DNA from 2 places in the Halomonas sp. Cn5-12 genome. Region 2 is predicted to be linked to the other one. Evidence: predicted binding sites of a transcription regulator. Region 2 holds the regulator's gene; the other holds the start of a gene.

Region 1 (9,124 bases), on a different contig from region 2:
CCCGCCCTTCCACGTACCAGAAATAGATATAGTGCTACACACCCACAAGTAAAACTTAGCCAAAGCGCACCAATCGCCACCACCAATACAAGCGTTTGCGTGTCCATTACCTTTATCTCATGCTGTTAGCCAAACAAAGCTTTATTTTTATGCATGAAACATTAGCCTAGGACAGAAAATTTGCAAGCTAACTATCTGTTACATTATGTCACTCTGTGTTGAGCATCCCCATTGTATGCTCGCGCTGCTGCTTGATAGCGCTGTCCAAAATATCCAACAGTGCCTGGTAATCTTCTGGCATGGAAGCATCCAGCCCGTGTTGCTCTACCCGCGCTATCGTTGCCTGGGTTTCACGAATCAGCGTTTGTAACGCGAGCGCTACTTGTTCATGCTCCTCGGGCTGCATACTCACTTAATGGCCTTGCTGCAGGCGCTGTACCCGCGCATACAGCTGCTTGGCGTTTTCAACCGCTGTGGCTTCATACGCATCCAGGGTGAGCAGCATATCTTTACGCGGGTCGTGCATCGCTGCTTCCAGCTCGTTACGGTAGCGTTTTAGCAGATGCTCCAGGTTCATACGAATCATGGTGAGTTCCAACTCGAACTCCGCCTTCAGCTTGGCGTAGCGCTCTTTTTTTTCAGGCGCTGTGCTGCTGGCTTCCACAACGGCACTGATTGTCAGTTTAATCTGCTTTTCAACCGCATTGAGCTTGGGGACGAGGTCATTGATGACCTCTCGGGCTGAGATGGTGGTCGTCGATATACTCATATCACATCCTAAAAAACCGGCCCTTTTGGGGCCGGTTAGTTGTACTACATTGTTGCAAAAGCAAGCACTTTATCGTAAAGGCGCTTCAGATTAACCCAGCAGAGAAAGAACGTTCTGCGGAATCTGGTTGGCCTGTGCCAGTACGGAAGTGCCGGCCTGCTGCAGAATCTGCGCACGGGTCATATTAGCTACTTCAGTAGCGTAGTCGGCATCTTCGATGCGTGAGCGTGCAGCAGAGAGGTTAGTCTCGGTCGTGCTCAGGTTCTCAATAGCAGATTCCAAGCGGTTCTGGATCGCACCGAGGTCGGAGCGCAGAGCGTCAACAGTAGAAAGCGCTTCATCTACATCGCCCAGTGAAGAACGCTCGGCTTCTGAAGTTGCTTCAGTGGTGAAACTATCATCTGCTTTTTGGTAGATACGCTCACCAAACTCATTAGTTACATTGCCGTTTTCTTGAGCATAGTAAGTGGTAGTTTCAGTGGTTTCTGTAGCTTCGGTTAGATCGCCCGCTTCAGTCACTCTGATGGCGTCGCCATCTGCCAGAGCACCCACTGTTGCGCCTGAGGTAACATTTCCGCCAGCCGCCACATCAAAATCAGTAACAGTTTGATCTGCATCAGCATCATCTGTCACAGTGACACCTGCTGCCAGCACAACATTACCGCCATCAGCTTCAAGCATACCGACGACGCTTTCTTTACTTGCCTCAATACCTGTAACAGTAATACCAGCAGCATTTGAGCCAGTAAATGTTGTTCCAGAATCAGCGATTTCGATAACGGCATTACCGATTTGGTTTGCATCGATATCGGCACCAACAGTCAATGTTGTAGAGCCATCAGCAGCCGTCAGCGTAGTAGTGCCAGTGTTATCTCCTGCCATCAACGTTGCGAGGTTATCTACTGTCGCATTGGCATAAGTAGCGTTGTTACCGTTAGTGGTAGCTGTCAGGTTACCATCACCATCAATGAAAAGGGCCTCATCATTGCTGTTCATGATGGAGCCATCTTCATTAATTTTTACATCAACCTCTTGGCCACCAACTGTAATGGTAGCTGAAGTAGGACCTTCACCTGCCCCCGGAGTCAGTGCACTGGCGACAGAGCTAGCATTGGCAGCAGTAGACAAGTCATAGGTAAAATTGTCATTCGCTTCATTGTAGGTTAGAGATTCTGTGCTGAACGCGACATCAGCATCGCTAGCAAAATCATCAAAAGCAGTAGGTGAAGCTGAACCCACAGTGACAGTAGCGCCATCATCCAACTTCGCTACCAGATCGGCAGAAGTCATCTGGTCAGTAGCTGTAGTTTCTGTCTTGGAATAGGTGACCGAGTTATTTGCGTTGGTAACGCCAGCTGCGAAGCCTGCTAACGTCAAATCCTCTTTAGTGGCTGCTTCGTTATCAATCTCTCCAGCACCAGTGACATTGAAGCCTTCCATACCCAGCGTTTTAACATTGATTTCTTTTAGGTCGATGGTAATCGCTTCACCATCGTTAGCACCCACCTGGATTTTCATGCCCTGGTCAGACTGCAGCACTTTGGTATCGTTGAAGCTAGTTTCGTCAGAGATGCGCGTGATCTCGTTCAGGCGTTGGTTGATCTCGTTCTGAATTGAATCGAGGTCATTTTGAGAGTTGGTACCGTTTTCAGCCTGAACTGCCAACTCACGAATACGCTGTAAGTTGTCGTTGACTTGGTTAAGAGCGCCTTCTGCGGTCTGTGCAACGGAGATACCGTCGTTGGCGTTACGCTGTGCGGTTGCCAAACCGGTGATCTGTGCAGACATACGGTTAGCGATGGCCTGACCAGCCGCATCATCCTTGGCACTGTTGATGCGCAGGCCAGAGCTCAAACGCTCCATAGAGGTGGTCAGAGCATTTTGTGATTTGGACAGGTTTTGCTGGCCAATCATGGAGGTAATGTTGGTATTGATCACTGACATGGTGATTCTCCTTGCTGGAACACTGGCCTAGAAGGCCCGCTTTTCGGCCACTGTGTGTGCCGTCATATTAGTTAACGGCTTACTGAAGAGAATCTTTAGGATAGATACCAAAAATTTATGTAATTTTTAGTGAACGCGCAGCTAAGCCATACGGTTGAGACGCTGTATTTTTTTGCGCGAACGCGTATTGTATCTCCACTTGCATATTCGATAGGAAATACCCATGTCAACCACCTACCTACCTTTGCTACTGGCTGGCATCGCTGTTGTGCTAGGGCTAATAAGCGTTGTGCTGTTTTACAAGGTGGTGATTGCACCACGTAAGGCCGAGCCTTCCTCTCAGCAGGCCCCTGCTCCCTTACCTACTTCCTCAGCAAAGCAGGCGGATACCCCCAGCTATCAAAGCCAGCCTAAAACAACCAGCAAGCAAAGCCAGCCTAAAACAACCAGCAAGCAAAGCAAAAAGCCAACCCAGCAGTGTTTGTTTGTGATGTTTGATGCGCCCAGCCAAGCCATTAACCAAGCGCTGGGGGAGATGCTCACCGAGAAAAATGCTTTTTACGAGGCGGAGCTAGGCGCCTTTCACCTACCGCCAGGGCTGCAGGGCTACCCGATTATGCTGGCTAGCGCTACCTCGCCGGGTAAGCTGCCGCCGCTACATAAAGAGCATAAAGAGGGGGAGCATACGCCGGTGCAGGGGGTGTCGATCTTGATCCGCTTTTTGAACACGCGAAAGGTGTCGCGCAACCCGGAGGACTTAATTACCTTCACCCATGAGGTGGCGGCACTGGGTGGCAAAATTTTGGATGCTCAGCGTAAACCCATCACGGAAGAGAGTTTGGCGGCCATGTACCGAGAGGGGGAGTAGCTGGAAGTGGTTAGGTTGCTTTGTTGTTGTGCCCTGCAATTACATGGGGCGCATTAAGAAGGGTGCCGAAATCTGTCGCCCGTTGAAGCGGCCTTCCACTTTAGACTGACTTTCACTTTTAGCTGGCTTCTACTTTTAGCTGAAGCTCTGTGAGGGAAGCCTTATGAGTGCCCCAGGGAGTTTGTAAGGATAGGGCTTATAGTGAATTCAGTGCTTGGTTTCGGCGCGGAGTTTCGCTACTTCTTCCAAGGGGAGTTCTTCAATCTCGGCAATGAGCTGGTCGCTCATTTCTGTTAAAGCAATCAGCTTGCGCGCTGCGTTGCGCTTGCCCTCTAATGCCCGCTGTTCGGCTTCCTGACGACCTTCTTGCCGGCCTTCTTGGCGGCCTTTTTCAATACCTAAGCGCTCAATGGTGTTCACGTAAGGCATGTGTTTTTCCTCCTGTATCGCATAAACCGCTTGCGCAAAATCAGGGTCTAGGCGTTTTGGTAACTGGATCATCCAATCGATAATGTTAAATAGCCGTAAAATTTGTTCGCGGTTGTAGCCACGCTCATATAAAAGCTTAATGAGGGCTACTTTGGTGTCTTTACGCGTCGCGCTATTTTTCACCCGTTTAGCCTGGATCTGAGCCATCACTACCAGCGCAAAAACGTTGTCGCTGGTTTCTAGCGCAACCCAGTTGCCTTCCCAATCTATCAGTTTAGCCATAGGAAAGGTAAAGGTCAGTTCACACCCCCAGCGCTCGTAATGAAACGTTGTGGGGCGGAAGCTTTTACGGGTATCTGCCAGTACTGCAAGGCTGACCACTTCCATTGCGTAGCGATCCCGCAAGCGATACTGATAGGTAAACATCCGCTCGGAAAATTCAACTTCGGGCTCACCCTGCACTTCAACGTGAATCAGCACCCAGGTCTCGCTACCGTCTTTGGCATAGACTTTGATCAGTTTGTCGGCGTAACGTCGGCCGCTTTCGGCACCAACCGTAATCTGTTGCAATTCTTTATCAAGGAAGCTGTAGCCTTTTGACCAATCAACGTGCTGGTTTATCGTCGGAAACAGCAATTCTAGAAATTCTTTAAAATATGCCTCTAACGCCATTTTCCATGGGCTGTCATGGTCAGCGCGGTGACGGTCATCTTGATCGCTCATGATGGCTCCTCTATTGGTACATATACCTTACCAAAGAGCGTTCTTGAATTGGTGAGAAGTCGTGCACAACAGTATTGTCGGCGACACCACCTAAACACAGATTACCTTTTTAGGTTCGTGCTTGATGGCTGTGCGGATTTTTCTACGTATTTCACAAAGTAGCCATTTTATTTTGCCAAGCGGCCTCTTTCTGAGCGGTTCACTTTATTGCCCGTTGAGGCCGCTTTTGGCGTTATTGGCTACCATGACGTTAGCTACTTTTTACGGCCTAGCTGGTAGTCTAGCGCTTCAAACTGCTGGGTTAGGTAGCTACTCATGCTGTTCATCTGGGCAATCATGCTATCTAGCTGGCCGAATTGGGTGCGGTAGCGGCTGATGGTGCGCTCGATGGTCACTTCCATGCGCTCGTAGCGCTCATTCAGACTGGTTACACGGTTTTCGGCACCGCTAATCGCTAGCTTGACTACTCCGTTATCGCCAAGCATTCGCTCTACGGTGCTGTCGAGCTGGGCTGCCAAGCCATTCCCTGCTTCGCCACCTACGAAAAAGTCGCTGAGTGCTTGGGGGTTATTGGCGACTAGATCGCTGATTTTATCGTCATCCATTTCCAGCGTGCCGTCTCGTTGCAGGGTAATGCCTAGCTGGTTAAGCGTGGAAAACTCGCCCCCGGCTATGCCTCCCGTCAGCACACTACGCAGGCGGCTTTCAATGGTGCGCACGGTGCTGTCGCCTACCAATTCACCGGCGGTTTCGCTGTCGCCATTAAAGCTGGTGAGTTTGCCAATGGTGCCTTTTAGGTCGTTAAACGCTTTTACAAAGCCGTTAATGGCTTCGCGCTGCTTGAGCGTATCGCGCTCTACATTAACCGTGCTGGTGGCGGTTTCGCCATTGGCAATGCTGAGTTCCGCTAGATTAAGGGTAACGCCCTGAATAGCACCTTCGATCTGGTTTTTGGCACTGCTGATGGCAATGCCATTGACGGTTAGCGCTGCATCTTCGCCAGCACGCTTGGTGGCGGCATCTTCAGCAAAGGGCCCTGCCACCGTGACTTCAGGGGATTGGCTGGTATCGACAAAGCTAAAGCTGGCAATAGAAGCATCCGCACCGGTATTTTTAGAGCTGAGCGCCAGCCGGTAGCCTTGGCCATCGTTGATGATGGTGGCGTTAACGCCTGCATCTTTATTGGCGTTAATGGCATCGCGTATCGCCGAAAGGCTGCTGCCGGGGGCGATATCAATATCCACAGCGTCCGCACCACCAAATTCCAGCCGTAGGGCCGTTGCGCCTTGCAGGTCCAGCGCGGTGTCTCGGTCAGTCACACGGGTTGAGGCCAGGGTGCCAGAAGTGGCTAACTGCGATACCTCTACCCGGTAGCTACCGGGCAAGGCACTGGCGGAGGTAGTGGCTTTAATGGCATCGCCACGCACGTTCGCGGAAAGGCTTTGGTAGAGCTTTGGGTCGTTGAGTTTCGCTACAGCATCTTGAAAGCTGTTTAGCGATGTTTGCAGCTGGCCGTAGGCAGAAATCTTATCCTGCTGTTGCTCTTTTTGGCGGGTAATCGGCGCGAGTTTGCCCCGCTCCGCTTCTTGAAGCTGATCCAACAAGCCGGTGAGATCCAGGCCAGAGCCGACGCCTAGAGAGGTTATTGTCGCCATGCAGATGTTCCTCGATGCAAAAGGCTAAACCCACAGTCATTAATACAGTGCGCCAGCGGTGGCGTTGCGACTGAGTTTAATAGTCTTTTTATCGACGGAACAGCGGCTAACTTTAGGCCTTTTTTATCACTTAACTACGAATACCCCATTACCCCAACAAAAACGCCTGCTTAGCGCAGGCGTCGTTTTGCAGCGTTTTTGCCAATGTTAGCTTAATTGCGGCCTAACTGAGCATCCAACGCATCAAACTGTTGAGTGAGGTAGTCACTGGTTTGGTTCATTTGGGCAATCATGCTATCCAACTGACCAAACTGGGTACGGTAGCGAGAAATGGTCTGCTCGATGGATTGCTCCATGCGCGTGTAACGCTCGCCCAGCGACTCAATGCGGGTTTCAGCGCCTGAAATCGCGCCGGATACCGTGCCATTAGTGCCTAGCAACTGCTCGATGGTTTGGTTCACTTGGCCTGCCATGCCTTCGTTATCGGCAGCGCCTGCAAAAAAGGCGGAGAGCGCATCCTGATTATTGGCAATGGCATCATCTAGCTTGCCGCTATCAATTTCCAACGTGCCATCGCGCTGTAGTGAAATACCGATATCCGTCAGCATGGAGAACTGGCCTTCGATACCTCCACCCAGCACACTGCGTAAACGAGACTCCACCGTGCGTACCGCACTGTCGCCCAGCAGCTCCCCAGCAGCGCCCGTTTCAGCATTAAAGCTGGTGAGTTCGCCAATGGTGCCTTTTAGATCGTTGTAGGCATCGACAAAGCCGGTTATCGCTTCGCGTACTGCACGAGTATCTTGCTCTACTGCCACGGTGCTATTTCCCTCTTCCTGAAGGTTCAGTGTTACTCCTTGAATGGCTCCCTCTACTTGGTTGGTAGGGCTAGTGATGGCCACACCGTTAACATTCAATTTCGCATCTTGGCCTGCTTGCGTAAACTCTGATTTCAACTGCCCGCCAAATTCCTCCCCTAGCGTTATGCCTGAGATAGATGCGTCTTCACCGGTTTGCGTGGAATTAAGCGCTAGCCGGTAATTTTCACCATCAAAGATAATAGAGGCAGAGACACCACTATCTTCTTTCGCGTTAATGGCATCGCGTACTTCTTCAAGCGTGCTGTTGGCAGCAATGTCTACCACAACGTCAGCTTGCTCAGCGCCTGCAAAGTTGAGTGTCAGCTTGGTCGCTTCTGTGGTCAGGGCGGCAGTTGAATCCGGCACGCTTTCGGTTGCCAGGGTGCCCGATGTGGCTAACTGAGTGACGGATACGTTATAGCTACCGGGCTGCGCTTCGCCATTGGCCGTGGCAGTGAATGCTTCACCGCTAACGTTGGTCGAGAGGCTCTCATACAGTGTGCTGTCGTTGAGAGCATCCGCTGCGTCCTGAAAGGCAGAAAGGGCCGTTTTCAGCTGGCCGTAGGCGGAAATTTTGGTTTGCTGGGTTTCCAGTTGTCGCTCGATGGGTTCCAGCTTGCCGCGTTCGGCTTCTTGCAGTTGGTCTAGCAAGCCGTTGAGATCAAGCCCTGAACCGATACCCAGTGATGAAATGGAAGCCATGCGTTACGTCCCTTTTTCGCGTTGTGCGGCCGTCTTACCGATTTTGCGGCAGCCATTATTCAAGTTAGCTAATTAGTGATTTATTCGGCATTGAGACTATTAACTTTAACAAATTTATTAGCCCTGGGCTTACCCATTTATCAGAAACAACAAACCAAAGCTATAAACCTATGTTTATTAAGACTTTCTACCGACACCCACATAGCAAACACCCGCCTCACTCAACGCGCTGGGTGCGTATAAATTACGCCCATCTACTATTAGTTTATTGTTTAGCTGGCTTGCTAACCAAGTGAAGTCAACGGTGCGAAATTCTTTCCACTCTGTGCAAATAACCAGTGCATCTGCACCTTTTACTGCCTGTATGCGATCGCCTGCGAGCATCAGGTCGTCACGCTCGCCATAAAGCCTTCGGCACTCACCCATCGCTTCCGGGTCGAACGCTTGCACCTTTGCGCCTGCTGCCCACAGGGCTTCCATCAGTGCTCGGCTGGGCGCTTCGCGCATATCATCAGTGCCGGGCTTAAATGCTAGCCCCCAAATAGCAATCACTTTCCCCTCTAAGTTACCGAGGCTCTCTTGCAATTTTGTGTAAAGCGTTTGTTTTTGGCGCTGATTAACGGCTTCTACGGCTTTTAATAATTCCGGCGTGTAACCTAATTGCAAAGCGGCTTGCTCAAGGGCGTGCACATCTTTCGGGAAACAGGAGCCGCCATAACCACAACCAGGGTAAATAAAGTGATAGCCAATACGCGGGTCGCTTCCGATTCCCCGGCGTACATCTTCAATATCAACCTCTAAGCGCTCCGCTAAATTCGCCATTTCGTTCATGAAACTAATTTTGGTCGCCAACATGGCGTTGGCGGCATATTTCGTCAGCTCTGCCGCTCGCACGCTCATAAACATCAGCTTGTCGTGGTTGCGGTTATAGGGCGCGTAGCAGGCTTTCATGCGCTCTTTTACCCGCTCGCTCTCGGTGCCTACGATAATGCGAGCGCCGCGGGTGAAGTCATCAATGGCAGCGCCTTCTTTCATAAACTCAGGGTTGGAGCACACATCAAAAGGGTGTTCAACTTTACGCTGCTGTAGCACGCGGCTGATGGTGTCGCTGACACGCTCGGCCGTGCCTACCGGCACTGTCGATTTATCAACCACCAGCTTATAGCCCTGCATG
Region 2 (9,124 bases):
GGAGGAGCCGAAGGCTAGCCCCGCGCCAGCGCCTGTCTTTTCACTGCCAAAGCAACCAGACCCCCTAGAGGCGATGAGTGAGCGTCTGCTTCGGGAAATGCAAGATATGCGCGAACTACTGGCCCGCCGCCAGCCGTTGCCAACGACTCAAAGCGGTGCAGACACCGCCTACGAGCACCTACGGCAGTTGATGGCCCGGGTTGGCTTCAGTACAGAGCTGAGCGAAGAGGTGCTGGAAGCATTGCCAGATGAGTTGAGCGCGCTCGAGGCTACTAACGACGCGCCGCTTAACTGGCTGCGTGAGCAGTTAATGGCACGGCTTAACGTGCTGCAGCACGAAGAGAGCTTCTTTGATCAAACGGGCATCGTCGCATTGGTTGGCCCCACTGGGGTGGGTAAAACGACCACTACTGCGAAGCTTGCGGCACGCTTTGTGATGCGCCACGGCACTCGCCCAGTGGCGCTAGTGACCACCGATAGCTTCCGTATCGGCGCTCATGAGCAGCTGCGCATTTATGCACGGCTCTTGGATACGCCCATGTATGCCCTAGACGCTGAACAGCCGATTGATGAATTGGTTGGTCGGCTACAAGGTAAGCAGTGGGTGATTATTGATACCGTGGGGATGAGCCAGCGGGATCAGCGGGTGATTGAACAGATCGCCCATTTACAGGGTGGGAAGTCCACCGTGCGTCTGGTGCTGTTGCTCAACGCCGCCAGTCAGCCGGAAACGCTAGAAGAAGTCGTATTGCGCTACCGCCAAGCGGCGAGAGCTGCAGGTGCCGAGTTAGACGACTGTATCATCACGAAGCAAGACGAAGCTGGGCGGCTTGCGCCGGTATTAGACATCGTCATGCGCCACGGTATGAGGGTGCTGTTTGGCTCCTATGGCCAGCAGGTGCCAGAAGATATGGTGGTCGCGACACCACCCGCACTGATTGATCAAGCACTGTCGGCCAACGTTTCGAGTAGCGCGCGTGCTGAAACAGCCCCACTCAGCTTGCCACGCTGGTCGCGGGATGTGTTAGGGCAGGGGCGCAGGCTCTCCTCGGTGTTAACCCGCTTGCGTCAGCGGGTCGTCGATTTTCACCGCTTGGAAGCCGCCTGGGACATCGCAGCGCTGCCGGGGGTGATACAAGACCAGCGCCTAGATGAGCTGTTAGCCGGAGCCTCCACCACTCGTGACGCGTTAGGGGTGGTTTGGTCGCCCCGCCGCAACGAGCGAGGTTGTGACTGGTCGATGCCAGATGTTGCCCTGAATGAGCAAGGTGCTTGGCTGGCACTGACTCGCCTTCAGCACCGTCAGCTAGCGGGCTGGCAGCCACGTTTGGTGCGTTGTGCAGGAGATGTTGCGGTTCATCTGCTGCCTACCCTGCCAGACGCTGAGGCGCTGGCTTGGCTAAACGCTCAGCATCTGACGTGGGTCAGCATGGTGCCCGCGAGCCAGCGGGTATACTGCCAGGGCGAGCGCTATACCCTGCGTTCCCTGTTCCAAGAAAGCACCTTAACCCATAGCGTGGGCATCCGTTTCCGCGGGCAAAGCATGCAGCTTTCCAGCGCCTATGTTGAAGCGCAGGACGTATCAGGTAACCCCGTATTGGCGTGGGTCGGTGAGGTAAGCGACCCTGAAAGCACTAAGCGAATCGTGCGCCGCTACTGGCTAACGCCTGCACGTTTGGGCAGCGATGTGTTAACGCTTTTAATCACTCAACTGCAGAGTGACGGACTGGCATCGCTCACCAAGCGTGCTTGGCAGCAGCTTAAAGAGGCCGATGGGGGTGATGTCAGCAGCGAGCTGCGCCTGCTGATGGCCAGCGGCGCGGCTGCAGTAGCTGGCCATCTAGATATCGTTGACGATGAGGACGCTCAGGCCCTGCGAGCCGATTTGCTGCGCTTGTTAGGAACCCAGCGCAAGCGGCGTGATACGGCACTGCTTGATGCATTAGTACACGTTCTGATGGCGCGCGATGCCATTCGTCAGCTAGGTAGCGTCAGTCGTGAGGGCGTGGTATGAGTGGCCAGGATCAGGCGGCTGGCCTGCGCAAATGGGCCGATTTACAGCGCCAGCAGCGCGGTGCTGATGAAGTCGGCCATAACGTGGAAAGTGACGAGGCAGTGCCTGCCGCACCCGTTAACGAAGAGAAAGCCGCCGCGCATACCCAGGAGGCCATGGCACCGACGGTAGCTGCTGCTGCCGAGCCTGCCACCGTGGCGCCTCCAAGACCGAAAAAAACGTTAGTGGTAGTAGGCTTACCTCATGCTGGCGCAGCGCAGGTGGACAAAGTGCGAGGTCGGCTGGGGCAATGGTCGGCCCTTGGAAGGCAATGGGCAGGAGACCCACATGATTGGGATGTTCATATTGTCATGCCTGACAGCGCCTCGCTGACTGACTTAGCCGAGCGTTACTCACGCTGGGCGTTGTGGATCAACAGTGATGCTGACGCCTTTGCCACCATGTACCGAGTGTTGCGCCAATTACGCGAGCATGGTGGTCCGCAGCGTCTTCTAGCCCTTCATGAACCCCACCTGCCGCGCCGGGGGTTGCTGGATAATTTGGGCAATGCTTCCGCTCGTTATTTAGATATTGAGCTTCTGCTGCTGGCGCGCTAGCGGCGGGCCAGGGTGCATGTGTCGCTCAAGGGGAGAGTTATGCAGAGTTTGGCGAGTTGGGTAAGTAACGCTAAGCAGATGGCTATTGAGGCGTTGATAAAACCTGCAAAGTTGTTAACAGTAAGAAAAATGGGCTGTTTAGGGCTAGTAGCAGGGTTATGGCTTTTCGCGTTGAATACGCAGGCCGCAACCGGCAGTTGGAGCAGCCAAGTGCCTAGTGTGATGGTAGCAATGAGCGACCGTACCAGCAGCAGCCAGGCGATAACCCCGCCAGCGGGCGTCCCACTGCGTAATGCTGTGCTGTCGCGAATTCAATGGCGCTTTGAATCACCGCCGGGAACGCCTGTGAACGCTTGGCTATGTCATCCTGAACGCTGTGTTGCACTATCAGGCATGCGCGGTAGCACGACCGCTCTATCGGGAATGTTGGCGAGCGCACCGCTGTACTTTCGGTTTACGCTGCAGCCAGGGCAACGCCCTGTGCGAGTACAGGGGTTACAAGTGATCGTGAACTATCAGTAAAGGTTGTTAAGCCGCGAGGCACGAGGATGTATACAGCACAAGGCAGGATCAAACAGAGTGAGCTGTTAACTCAATACATGCCACTGGTGAGACGTCAGGCCTTAACGCTGCAGGTAAGGTTGCCCGCGAGTATTGAGCTGGATGATCTGATCCAGGCGGGTATGGTGGGCTTGTTAGAGGCATTAGGGCGCTTTGATGCTGCCCAAGGAGCAACATTTGCTACCTTTGCAAGCCAGCGCATCCGTGGCGCGATGATGGACGAGCTGCGCACTCGTGACTGGCTGCCCCGCAGCGTACGCCGCTCGGCACGGGCGGTAGATGATGCTGTGCGTCGTTTAGAGCAGCAGCTGGGGCGCCCCCCGGAAGAGGGGGAGATTGCCCGTGAACTGGAGATGCCGCTAAGTGATTACCAGCAACTGCTCAACGATACCAATAGCGGGAAATTATTGCCGTTCGAAGAGCTCATTGCGGATGGCGGCGAGCCTGCGGGGGACGACACTCACCGACAGCCGTTTGAACAATTATTGGATGAACAGCAGCGGCAAACGCTGATCGACGCCATTGAAGCACTGCCCGAGCGCGAGAAGCTGCTAATGGCGCTGTATTACCAAGAAGAGATGAATCTAAAAGAAGTGGGCGCTGTGCTCGGTGTCACCGAATCACGGGTTTCACAGCTTCACAGCCAGGCGGTGAGTCGGCTGCGTGCTCGCCTACATGAGACTAATTAACCCTCTCACTCACTAACCATAACCGGCGAGGAGCCGTTGATGAATCCATCTACGCTGATCGGTATATTTGCCAGCATGCTGTTGTTGGTAAGCGTTTTATTTTTTACCGCAGAGTCTCCCGAGAGCTTTATTAACTTACCGGGGCTTGCCATTGTGGTCACTGGCACGCTGGCGGCCACGTTTATCAGCTATCCGCTGAAAGAAGTGCTGCGTGTGGTGCGTCTGGTTGGTTTAGTTTTCCGCCGTGAAAACACCTATGTGCGAGATGACATCAATGAGTTGGTTTCCATGTCGCGCCTTTGGTTTAAGGGGGATGTTAGAGCGGTTGAGAAAGAACTGGAACATACCCGTAATCCGTTTTTGCGCACCGGTATTCAACTGGTCATTGCGAATACAAAAGAGGATGAAATCTTCGACATGCTGCGCTGGCGTATTGCGCGGCTGAAAGCCCGCGAGCATGCTGAAGCCCAAATTTTCCGCACCATGGCCACCTATGCACCGGCCTTTGGCATGATTGGTACTTTGGTAGGCTTGGTCAACATGCTCGAAGTGATGGATGCGGGTGACCTGGAAGTAATTGGGCCCCGGATGGCAGTGGCGCTGTTGACTACTTTCTATGGCATCCTGTTGGCCAATTTGGTGTTTAAACCGATTGCCGTGAAGCTAGAGCGGCGTACGGAAGAGCGCCTTATCACTATGAACATGGTGCTGGAAGGCATTTCGCTAATTACCAAGCGCCGTCTGCCATCGTTTATTGAAGAGACGCTTAACTCCTTCGTAGCGAATTACCACGACGAAATTCGTGACTCGAACGTTAAGCCTCGGCCCGATATGGGTGCCGCATTAAAAGGGTAGCGCCATGCTCGACCGCGACTCACGGCATGCTTTGGAGCTTCCCGCCGAAGTGGGGGAGAGTGACGAGAGCTGGCTGACCAGTTACCTGGATGTATTGACGCTGCTGATTACCCTGTTTGTACTGCTGTTGGCGCTTACGCCATCCGGCGGTGGCGAAGGGAGTGAAAGCAGTATCATGGATCCCTCGAATGCCGTTACGTCACTGCCATTGGCTAGCCTAGCCACAGGAATACTTCCCCGCCACGATGGCTTACATCCCCAAATGGCAGGGCTTGATATCCCTGGAGTGAGTGTCTCCCAGGGGCAAGAGGGCGTTACGCTACGTATTGACGATAGCCTTTTATTTCCCAGTGGCAATGATGTGCTAACGCCCCAGGGGCAAGTTGTGTTAGAACGGCTCTCTCCGGTGCTACAGGCTTTTGATGGTCAAATTTCCGTTGAGGGCCACACCGATAATGTGCCGATCGCGACCGCTCGGTTTCCGTCTAACTGGGAACTCTCAGTGGGACGAGCTATCGCAGTGGTACGCCAGTTAGAGCGGCAAGGTATTGCCATTTCACGTATGCGGGCCGTCGGCTATGCCGACACCCAACCCATGGAAAGTAATGCTACTGCGGAAGGGCGAGCTGCCAACCGACGCGTTGAGCTGTTGCTGAAGCAACAGGTCAAGGGGTAAAGAGATATCTCGAGGCTATCTTCGTGTCGAAGCATCATTCGCTACTGACAGCTGTAAAACGCTGATGGCCCGGGCCGATGCCGCTATGTATCAAGCCAAGCACAGCGGCCGTAATCGAGTAGAGGTTGCGGAAGAGCGTGCGCTTAACCCGGAGGAGCAGGTGCCTCTGTGATAGAGGCGCCGCTACACAGCGACTGCATGCGTTGAATGGCATCGCCAGCACCTTCCAAACTAAAGGTCATGTACCACGGTTCCTGCTCACCCTGGTCAAATCCTAAAAACAGCTGCTCGCCCGACTGCATCTCAGCGATCAGCGTCTCCATATCGCTCAAATAAAAATGGGCATAAAAGCCGTCATCGCCCCGCTCGGTAATAAACTCCGCCATGGTATCGACAATCGGGTTGTCACCAATCCGCAGCCGAGTGGGTACCAGATTCACCGCTCGGCTCTCACCCTGCTGCTGCGCTAGGGTGACGCGCATCTCCAGCCACGGTAAATCACAGACTCCTTGAGTAGCATTTATGCTTAGCGTGGCATCGGAGTAGCTGTGGGTCTCTACAGCACGAAAGTGGCGCTCTTCTCCTAGGGTCAGCGCCATGGATTGCCAGTGCCCATGGGTAGCCACTGTTTCCACATTAAATGTAGCGGCCAATGAAAGGGGAGCTGTGACAAGCAGCATGGCGGTGACGGCGAAAGTTGATGTTTTCAGGAAGTTCATAGGTCGTATCGTCATCGAAAACTTTAAGCCTATAGCGTGTTGGGAATAAGCAAAAGGGCAAGGTGCTGATTTTTCTATATCTAGTGTTGTTGGCATCAAAAAAACGGCCCATATAGTAGAAATTCGGGGCTATACTCCCCTACGATGCCGCGTATAATCGGCCCGTTTTTTAGCGCGATCGCTACCCATCGTGAAGGAGTTTCGTGAACATGAGTACCGCAGCCAAGGCGATGAAGACATCCAGTGAAGTCCCTATGCAGGCTCCATCTAGGGAAATCTGGGATGCCAAATATCGGTTAAAAGATCGTCATGGCCAACCGGTGGATCAAGATGTCGCAGCGACCTTTGAGCGCGTGGCTCGCGCCCTAGCCGCCGTAGAAGGTGAAAAGGCCGATGAGTGGCTACCCAAATTTCGCTGGGCGCTGGAAAATGGTGCTATTCCCGCTGGGCGAATTCTCTCTAATGCGGGAGCCGAAGCCTACAAGCCCGCCGTCAGTCTGATTAATTGCACCGTTTCTCGCACTATTCGTGACTCCATGCGCGATATCCTCGACTCCGTGGTCGATGCGGGTATGACATTGAAGTCGGGCGCCGGTATTGGCTACGACTTCTCGACCCTGCGCCATAAAGGTGCCTTTGTGTTTGGCGCAGGAGCGGGCACCAATGGCCCGCTGGCGTTTATGGATATCTACGACAAGATGTGCTTCACCGTGGCCTCGGCCGGAGGCCGTCGCGGTGCCCAGATGGGTACCTTCGATGTGGGGCACCCGGACGTGCGCGAGTTTATTCAAGCCAAGCGCGAAGCAGGGCGGCTGCGTCAATTTAACCTGAGCCTACTCATTACCGATGAGTTTATGGAAGCGGTGAAGCACAACGCCGATTGGCCGCTGGCCTTCCCACTGCATCCTGGTGAGAAAGAGGATGTGAGCGTCGAAGAGGTGATTTACCGCGACTGGCCGGTGGTGGAAGAGGGCTACACGGTGGATGCCGAAGGGCGCGTGGCCTGCCGTGTTGTCGAGGTGATTAAAGCTCGCGAGTTGTGGGACACGATTATGTCCTCCACCTACGACTACGCCGAGCCGGGCTTTATCCTGATCGATCAAGTCAACCGCATGAACAACAACTGGTTCTGCGAAGATATCCGCGCCACTAACCCCTGCGGCGAGCAGCCACTACCGCCAGAGGGCGCTTGCCTGCTGGGCTCGGTCAACCTGACCAAGTTTGTGATCGAGCCGTTTAGCGCCGAGCCGCGGTTTGATTGGGAGCGCTACCGTAAAGTCGTGGCGATTTTCACCCGTATGCTCGACAACGTGGTGGAAATTGCTGGCCTGCCGCTCCCCCAGCAACAGCGCGAAATTGAAGCCAAACGCCGCCACGGCATGGGCTTTTTAGGTCTTGGTTCGACCCTGACCATGCTGAAAATTCCCTACGGCTCTCAGGCGTCGCTGACGTTCACTGAAGAGGTCAGTCGTCATTTGGCGTTGGAAGGGTGGAAGCAGGCGCTGGAGCTTTCTAAAGAGAAGGGCATGGCGCCAGTGCTTGAAGAGGAGCACACCATTACGCCCAAGATGATGCGCGAGCGCCCTCAGCTCGCCAGCGACGGCTACGAGGTAGGCGACAAGGTGCCGGGGCGGATTCTGCACGCCCGCTATAGCCAATACATGGCCAAAGTGGCCGAGCTTGAGCCGGAGCTGGTAGCGCAGCTCGCCGAGCACGGTGCTCGCTTTACTCACCATAGTTCGATTGCCCCCACAGGCACTATCTCGCTCTCCATGGGCAACAACGCCTCTAACGGGATCGAGCCGTCGTTCTCCCATCGCTATTTCCGCAACATCATTCAGTCCGGTAAAAAGACCAAGGAGCAGGTGGAGGTAGTGTCGTTTGAGCTAGCGGCCTACCGCCACTTTATCGCTGCCGATGCGGTAGAGAGCGATCTGCCGGATTACTTTATTACCGCTGACGCGGTCACTCCCGAGCAGCACGTCGCCGTTCAAGCGGCAGCTCAGCAGTGGGTGGACTCGGCGATTTCCAAAACGGTCAATGTACCCACCGAGTTCCCCTTTGAGCAGTTCCAAGACCTCTATCTGCAGGCCTACGAGAGCCGTTTGAAAGGTTGCACTACCTTCCGCTTTAACCCGGAAGCCTTCCAAGGCGTATTGGTACGTGAGGATGACCTGAAAAACACCACCTACGTCTTTGAGCTGGAAAATGGTGAAACCCTTGAGCTAACCGGCGATGAGAAGGTGCTTTACGACGGTGAAGAGCATAACGCCGCTAACCTGTTTGATGCCTTGAAAGAGGGCACCTACGGCAAATGGTAATCGTAAGCGCAAGCAAGGCTTAGCTTGATGAGCTGTCTAAAGAACTGGGGAGAACGTTATGGCGGTTGAAATTACGTCGAAAATTGTCGGTTACCGTATTAAGCAACAAGGGCAGCCCGCGCCTGCACCGGAGCTACCAGATGAAGACCCATTAACGGTCCGCATTCCATCGCGCCCGGAAGGCACACTGGAAGCAGTGTCTGAAAAAATCTCTTATGTGGGGGCTGAAGGGCGCAAGAAGGTCTACTTGCTGGTCTCGTTTATGCCAGTGGAAGGCGTGATTGGCGGCCAGCGTGTGGTGATTGAGCGTCCGGTGGAGTTCTTCTTTCCCTCGGGCCAGCTCTCCAGCGAGCACCAGTGGATTACTGCGACCATGCGCAGCCTGTCGCTTGCAGCGCGTGGGGGCTATGTCACTCAAGCCGTGGCAGACCTGCGCAAAGTCGCCTGGGACAAAGGCTTGGTACGCTGTGGCATGAATCGCTGGAACAAGCCTATGTTTCACGACTCGGAAGTGGCGGCGATTGCTTGGTCGATTCAGCGGATTCTCTATCGGCGCGGTTTTTTAGATCAGGAGGGCAACCAAGTGCCGGTGGAGACGTTGGTTGCACGCTATGCGCACCGCATGCAGCATGGACATGCCTGGCAGCCGGAGGAGCCCCCGGCGGCTGAAGACTCTGCCGGCGCATCGTCTTC

The links. Region 2 encodes FliA, which starts transcription of late flagellar genes. Its sites were predicted from a motif close to CTAAAGTTNNNNNNNNNNCNGCCGATA; they were not measured.
Region 1: a site for FliA is predicted at 6,478-6,504, ahead of fliD (flagellar filament capping protein FliD). Genes of this name have one in related genera too.

The regions. Positions count from the first base shown of each region.
Region 1 is NZ_JAKGAY010000010.1:77,151-86,274, reverse strand. Features, by position in the region: gene L1249_RS08060 (hypothetical protein) at 1-107, opposite strand, end outside; gene L1249_RS08055 (hypothetical protein) at 209-406, opposite strand; gene L1249_RS08050 (hypothetical protein) at 413-769, opposite strand; gene L1249_RS08045 (flagellin N-terminal helical domain-containing protein) at 860-2,713, opposite strand; gene L1249_RS08040 (cell division protein ZipA C-terminal FtsZ-binding domain-containing protein) at 2,937-3,581, shown strand; gene L1249_RS08035 (hypothetical protein) at 3,789-4,733, opposite strand; gene fliD (flagellar filament capping protein FliD) at 4,988-6,388, opposite strand; gene fliD (flagellar filament capping protein FliD) at 6,601-7,950, opposite strand; gene L1249_RS08020 (UDP-glucose dehydrogenase family protein) at 8,128-9,124, opposite strand, start outside.
Region 2 is NZ_JAKGAY010000002.1:48,560-57,683, forward strand. Features, by position in the region: gene flhF (flagellar biosynthesis protein FlhF) at 1-2,014, shown strand, start outside; gene L1249_RS01585 (hypothetical protein) at 2,011-2,610, shown strand; gene L1249_RS01590 (flagellar protein FlhE) at 2,782-3,132, shown strand; gene L1249_RS01595 (RNA polymerase sigma factor FliA) at 3,159-3,860, shown strand; gene L1249_RS01600 (motility protein A) at 3,900-4,715, shown strand; gene L1249_RS01605 (OmpA/MotB family protein) at 4,720-5,391, shown strand; gene L1249_RS01610 (hypothetical protein) at 5,535-6,110, opposite strand; gene L1249_RS01615 (adenosylcobalamin-dependent ribonucleoside-diphosphate reductase) at 6,320-8,431, shown strand; gene L1249_RS01620 (hypothetical protein) at 8,490-9,124, shown strand, end outside.